Herbiconiux aconitum: one gene and its partner. The main gene of each other region encodes a partner of the protein of the gene in region 2 in a complex. Links are inferred from orthologs where the notes say so. Each region holds a gene or a part of one and is shown on either strand. Other genes may lie near its edges.

Region 1 (3,213 bases), on a different replicon or contig from region 2:
AGCAGCCGCATGTAGTCGTAGATCTCGGTGATCGTGCCCACCGTCGACCGCGGGTTGCGGTTCGTGGACTTCTGATCGATCGACACCGCAGGGCTGAGCCCCTCGATGAAGTCGACGTCGGGCCGGTCGACCTGACCGAGGAACTGACGGGCGTAGGCGCTCAGCGACTCGACGTAGCGGCGCTGACCCTCGGCGAAGATGGTGTCGAAGGCGAGGCTCGACTTGCCGGAACCCGACAGCCCGGTGAACACGACGAGGGAGTCGCGTGGGATCTCGATGTCGACGTCGCGCAGGTTGTGCACCCGGGCGCCGTGGACGCTCAGTTTTCCGCTGGAACCATGGCGGAACTCCACCGGCTCGACCGGAACCGGAACGGGACGCGGGGCGATGGAATCAACGGAATCTATGCTCGAAATCGACACCCCGAAAGTCTATGTCGACCCTCCGACACTGGCGTCGGATTACGCTCACGGCAACATCGCCCGCCGCGGATTGGCGGGAATCTCGGCCCCGCGCATCCGGTCGTTTCCCAGCGAAGGGGGTCAGCTGATGTGGCCGGCCTTCTCCATCTGCCGGAGTTCGCGCTTGAGCTCGGAGACCTCGTCGCGCAGTCGCCCGGCCAGCTCGAACTTGAGTTCGGCCGCCGCCTCGAGCATCTGACTGTTCAAGTCGGCGATGATCGACTCGAGATCGTTCGCGCCGGCCGCCGCGATGCCCTCGCGGCGGAGGTTCGGAGTGGGGCTCTTCTTGCCGCGGCCCGAGCGCTCGCGCAGCAGCTCGGCGGTGTCGGCACCCTCGCGGGCCAGCGCCTCCGTGATGTCGGCGATGCGCTTGCGGAGCGGCTGCGGGTCGATGCCGTGCAAGGTGTTGTAGGCCACCTGCTTCTCGCGCCGCCGGTCGGTCTCATCGATCGCCAGCCGCATCGAGTCGGTCATCTTGTCGGCGTAGAGGTGCACCTCGCCGGAGACGTTGCGCGCCGCGCGGCCGATGGTCTGGATGAGGGAGGTCGAGGAGCGCAGGAAGCCCTCCTTGTCGGCGTCGAGGATGGCCACCAGCGACACCTCGGGCAGGTCGAGGCCCTCGCGCAGCAGGTTGATACCGACGAGCACGTCGTACACACCCATCCGCAGTTCGGTGAGCAGCTCGACGCGGCGCAGGGTGTCGACGTCGGAGTGCAGGTAACGCACCCGCACGCCGGCCTCGGTGAGGAAGTCGGTGAGCTCTTCGGCCATCTTCTTGGTGAGGGTGGTGACCAGCACGCGCTCGTCTTTCGCGGCGCGGATGCGGATCTCTTCGAGCAGGTCGTCGATCTGTCCCTTGGAGGGCTTCACGACGAGTGTCGGGTCGATCAGGCCGGTGGGGCGGATGATCTGCTCCACCACCCCGTCGGCGATGCCCATCTCGTACTTGCCGGGCGTGGCCGAAAGGTAGACGGTCTGGCCCACACGGTTCTTGAACTCGTTCCACTTCAGCGGCCGGTTGTCGAGCGCGCTCGGCAGGCGGAAACCGTGGTCGACCAGGGTGCGCTTGCGCGAGGAGTCGCCCTCGTACATTGCGCCGATCTGCGGCACCGTGACGTGGGACTCGTCGATCACCACGAGGAAGTCGTCGGGGAAGTAATCGAGCAGGCAGTGCGGTGCTTCACCAGGCATCCGCCCGTCGATGTGGCGGGAGTAGTTCTCGATGCCCGAGCAGAAGCCGATCTGCTGCATCATCTCGAGATCGAAGGTCGTGCGCATCCGGAGCCGCTGGGCTTCGAGGAGCTTGCCCTCGCGTTCGAGCACGGCCAGGCGGTCGTGCAACTCGGTCTGGATGGTCTCGATGGCGCGATGCATCACGTTGGTGTCGGCAACGTAGTGCGAACCGGGGAACACCGACACGTTGTCGAGTTTGTGCACGATCTCGCCGGTCAGCGGATGCAGGCTGTAGAGACCTTCGATCTCGTCGCCGAACATCTCGATGCGGATGGCGAGCTCTTCGTACATCGGGATGATCTCGATGGTGTCGCCGCGCACCCGGAAGTTGCCGCGCGAGAAGTCGATGTCGTTGCGCTGGTATTGCATCGAGACGAAGCGTCGGATGAGCCAGTCGCGGTCGACCTTCTGGCCGACCTGGAGAGCGATCATCGCGTTGAGGTACTGCTCGGGCGTGCCCAAGCCGTAGATGCAGGAGACGGTCGAGACCACCACGACGTCGCGACGGCTGAGCAGCGAGTTCGTGGTGGAGTGCCGGAGGCGCTCGACTTCGGCGTTGATCGAGGAGTCTTTCTCGATGAAGGTGTCGGTCTGCGGCACGTAGGCCTCTGGCTGGTAGTAGTCGTAGTAGGAGACGAAGTACTCGACCGCGTTGTTCGGCATCAACTCGCGGAACTCATTGGCCAGCTGGGCGGCCAGGGTCTTGTTGTGCGCGAGCACCAGTGTGGGGCGCTGCACCTGTTCGATGAGCCACGCAGTGGTGGCCGACTTGCCCGTTCCCGTGGCGCCGAGGAGCACGACATCCGTCTCACCGGCGTTGATGCGGCCCGCCAACTCGGCGATGGCGGCCGGTTGGTCGCCACTCGGCGTGTAGTCGCTGATGACCTCGAAGGGGTGTACGGAGCGAGTGGGTTCCATGCATTAAGTTTAGGGAGGGCCACCGACATCATGGTCGGTGCTCGCTCTCAGCGTCATGGCGGCGCATCCCCTCACCACCACCTCGAGGCAGACACACATGAGAATCGGCATCCTGACCAGCGGCGGAGACTGTCCTGGACTGAACGCGGTCATCCGTGGAGCAGTGCTCAAAGGCACCGAGATCAACGGGCAGGAGTTCGTCGGCTTCAAAGACGGCTGGCGCGGGGTCGTGAAGGGCGAGATCCTCCCGCTCGAGCGCAGCCACGTGCGCGGCATCGCCAAGCAGGGCGGCACCATTCTCGGAACCTCGCGCACCAACCCGTTCGAAGGCAACGGCGGCCCTGAGCGCATCCAGGAGACCCTCGACCGCCTCGGTATCGACGCCATCATGGCGATCGGGGGCGAAGGCACTCTCGCCGCGGCGAAGCGGCTGACGGATGCCGGACTGAAGATAGTCGGCGTGCCCAAGACCGTCGACAACGACCTCGACGCCACCGACTACACCTTCGGATTCGACACCGCCGTGGAGATCGCGACCGAGGCGATGGACCGCCTGCGCACCACGGGAGACTCGCACAGCCGGTGCATGGTGGCCGAGGTG
Region 2 (3,362 bases):
TGCACGACAGCGGCTGCGTCAGTGACCGGCTGACGGTCGACGGGCTCCCGCGAGGCGCTGCGCCGATCGTCGTGACGTCGACACTGCTGGGTCCACTGCCGAATCGGCCTGCCGAAGAGACGACACCGGAGGGGTGGGCCGACTTCCCGGTGGCCGGCACCGTGACCACCACGATCGAGTCCGACGGCACGCACGAATCTCCGTGCATCCAGGTCGACGATGCCGGTTTCTACTATTTCGTCTTCGAGTCGGCCGGCAGCGATCCCGACGAGCTCGGGGGCAGCACCAGCGGTGGCGCGGGTGGCGATGCAGACCACCGCACTGCCGGCGATGCCGGCGGCACCGACAGGGCGCCCGTTCTGATTCCGGCGTTCTCCGACACTCGCGTGCACGAGTCGGAATCGGTTGCGGTCATCGCACCCCTCGTTCCCCCGACGCCGCCGGCGACTGCGCCACCCGCGCCGCCCGCCACGGTGCAGTTGGCCTCTACCGGGGGCTCCGGCGCGCCGACGGTGATGTCCACCACCCTCGCCGTGACCGCGATCATCGCGGGCCTCGCAGGCCTGGGTCTCGCCACGCGGCGCTGGCGATGACCTCGCGCGCCGCCGGCTCAGATCTTCTCGATCGGCGCGATCTTGATCAAGAGCTTCTTGGGCCCAGCCGCTTCGAACTGCACGTGAGCCACGCGCTTGTTGCCCTCGCCGGTCACCTGATTCACCCGGCCCTCGCCGAAGTCGGTGTGACGGATGCGGTCGCCCGGTTGCAGCTCGAGGTCGCCGTTGTCACGCACCTGTCCGGTGACGCGGTTGGCCCACTCGGTCTTCGGCCGGGGTGGACCCGGCGGAATCCCGAGGCCCGAATCGCTGTTCCAGCGCGATCCGCCACCGTAGTTTCCTCGGCCGCGGTTGGCGTTGAGCGCCCGCGGTTCACTGCCACCCCGCGAGGTGGCCATGCCGGGCGACTGGATCCACTCGATCAGTTCGGCCGGGATCTCCTGCAGGTAGCGGCTGGGCATGGCCACAGCTGTCTCGCCGAACTGGGCGCGCGTCATCGCCAAGGAGAGAAAGAGTCGCTTCTTCGCCCGGGTGATTCCGACGTAGAAGAGGCGCCGCTCCTCGGCCGGGCCTCCGGGTTCGCCCGCCGACATCCGGTGGGGCAGCAGATCTTCTTCGACCCCGGTGAGGAAGACGGCGTCGTATTCGAGCCCCTTCGCCGTGTGCAAGGTCATCAGGGAGACGGTTCCGCTGGAGTCGTCGAGGTCGTCGACCGCCGCCACGAGAGATACCTCGGTGAGGAAGTCGAGCAACGTGCCGTCGGGGTTGTTGCGATTGAATTCCTTCGTCACGGCGAGGAGCTCTTCGACGTTCTCCGCACGCGCTTCGTCTTGCGGGTCGCGCGTGGCACGCAGGCTCTTCACGAAGCCGCTCTGCTCCATCAGAAGGGTGAGCACCTCGCTCACCTGCGCTTCGCCTCCCGGGCGATCCGGGGTCACCAGTTCCGTGGCCTCATCGAGCAGGCCCGCGAGCTGCAAGATGGCTCCTGTCACCTTCGGCCCCAGCCCGAGCTCGGCGGCGCGGCGCATCGCCTCGCGGTAGCTGACGTTCTCCCGTTCGGCGAAGGAGGCCAGCTGCGTCTCGGTGGCCGGCCCGATCCCCCGTTTCGGCGTGTTCAGGATGCGGCGCAGCGCGAGCCCGTCGAACGGGTTCGCGACCGAGGTGAGATACGCCATGGCATCTTTGATCTCGGCGCGTTCGTAGAACTTGGTGCCGCCGAGCACCCGGTAGGGCAGGGCGGAGCGGATGAAGATCTCCTCCAGCGCACGGGTCTGCGAGTTGGTGCGGTAGAACACGGCGATCTGGTTGTAAGCCATACCGCCTTCGCGCAACTTCGCGATCTCGTCGGCCACGAACTGGGCTTCGTCGTGCCCGGAGTAGCCCGTGAACCCGACGATCTTCTCGCCGTCGCCCACCGCCGTCCAGAGCTTCTTGTCTTTGCGATCGAAGTTGTTCGAGATGACGGCGTTCGCCGCCGAGAGGATGTTCTGGGTCGACCGGTAGTTCTGCTCGAGCAGAACGACCTTCGCGCCGGGGAAGTCGCGTTCGAACTCCACGATGTTGCGGATGTCGGCCCCACGGAAGGCATAGATCGACTGGTCGGAGTCGCCGACCACGGTGAGAGAGGCACCTCCTCCACCGAAGGCCGCGATGCCTGTCAGCTCGTTGGACTCCGGTGGCCGCGTGAGCTCGCGGATGAGCGCGTACTGGGCGTGATTGGTGTCTTGGTACTCGTCGACCAGGATGTGCCGGAAGCGCCTCTGGTATTTCTCGGCCACCTGCGGAAAGGCACGGAACAGGTAGACGGTCTGGCTGATCAGATCGTCGAAGTCGAACGCGTTCGCCTCGCGCAGGGCTCGCGAGTAGGCGCGGAAGATCTCGACGAACATCGCATCGTTCGGGTCGGAGAAGTTCGCCTGCCGCGCGTAGCTCTCGACATCCGTCAGCTCGTTCTTCAGCTTCGAGATCTTGCCGGTGACCTGGGCCACCGTGAAGCCGAAGGTGTCGGCCTGAAGGTCTTTGATGATCCGCTTCACAAGCGCACGGGAATCCTGCGAATCGTAGATGGTGAAGCTCTTGGTGAAGCCGAAGTTCTCGGCCTCACGGCGGAGGATGCGCACGCAGGCGGAGTGGAACGTCGAGATCCACATGCCCTCCGCCACTCGCCCGAGCAACTGCCCGACGCGCTCGCGCATCTCGGCGGCCGCCTTGTTGGTGAAGGTGATCGCGAGAATCTGACTCGGCCAGGCCTCGCCGCCCTTGATCAGGCTCGCGATGCGGTGGGTGAGCACTCGTGTCTTGCCACTGCCCGCGCCGGCGACGATCAGCAGGGCCGAACCGCGGTAGACCACGGCTTCGCGCTGCTCGGGGTTCAGGCCTTCGAGCAGCTCATCGTCTTCGGCGGCGGGACCCGTGCCGCCGACCACGATCGGCGTGATGCGGGGAGTGGTTTCGGTGGCGTCGCTCATGCTGCCTCAAGTTTAGGCTGCGCCACCGACAGCGCGGCGTGCCGAGACGGCCAGATCGGGCTGGTCGGCGAATACGCCGTCGACACCCGTGGCGAGGATGGCACGGAACTCCTGCTCCCACTGCCCGAAGGCCGCCTTGTCGTGCCCCAGTCGGAAGTTGCGCGGCAGAAAGCGGTTCTCGGCGCGGAGTGTCCACGTGAAGATCTGCAGACCGGCGGCGTGCGCCCGCGCGACGATGTCAGAGCTCCGATGCGCGGCGCCGGCGAGGTCGCGCGGCATGATGATCGACTTGTCGACGCTGATCCCGTCGACCTCCCCCGTCAGGGCCGCCAGACCCGTG

Evidence for each region.
Region 1: the proteins of N1027_RS08915 (region 2) and uvrB are in contact, whole or in part, in a crystal structure (PDB 7EGT), measured with the Thermus thermophilus proteins. The link is inferred for Herbiconiux aconitum from one-to-one orthologs. Residues at the interface, in WP_096412145.1 of Thermus thermophilus: His654, Arg656, Phe657, Gln666, Asp668, Glu669, Lys680, Arg681, Leu682, Ser683, Lys685, Tyr686, Ala687; in WP_096411307.1 of Thermus thermophilus: Glu23, Leu25, Arg26, Asp27, Gly28, Glu29, Arg30, Phe31, Arg55, Glu326, Asp327, Phe328, Glu379, Ser382, Gln383, His398, Gly400, Arg401.

What each region holds. Positions count from the first base shown.
Region 1 is NZ_JANLCM010000002.1:745,344-748,556, forward strand. What follows is about bases 78-2,974. They hold uvrB (excinuclease ABC subunit UvrB), read right to left. Parts: upstream 2,613-2,974; coding sequence 543-2,612; downstream 78-542. Other genes in these bases: uvrA (excinuclease ABC subunit UvrA), read right to left, coding at 78-353; N1027_RS15060 (ATP-dependent 6-phosphofructokinase), read left to right, coding at 2,710-2,974. Also shown: more of uvrA, read right to left, coding at 1-77; more of N1027_RS15060, read left to right, coding at 2,975-3,213. UniProt on the Escherichia coli protein: The UvrABC repair system catalyzes the recognition and processing of DNA lesions. A damage recognition complex composed of 2 UvrA and 2 UvrB subunits scans DNA for abnormalities.
Region 2 is NZ_JANLCM010000001.1:1,866,494-1,869,855, reverse strand. The notes cover bases 317-3,362. They hold N1027_RS08915 (ATP-dependent helicase), read right to left. Parts: upstream 3,023-3,362; coding sequence 611-3,022; downstream 317-610. Other genes in these bases: N1027_RS08910 (glycerophosphodiester phosphodiesterase family protein), read right to left, coding at 3,035-3,362; N1027_RS08920 (hypothetical protein), read left to right, coding at 317-593. Outside these bases: more of N1027_RS08920, read left to right, coding at 1-316. UniProt on the Escherichia coli protein: A helicase with DNA-dependent ATPase activity. Unwinds DNA duplexes with 3'-5' polarity. Translocates on single-stranded DNA with 3'-5' polarity. Initiates unwinding more efficiently from a nicked substrate than double-stranded DNA.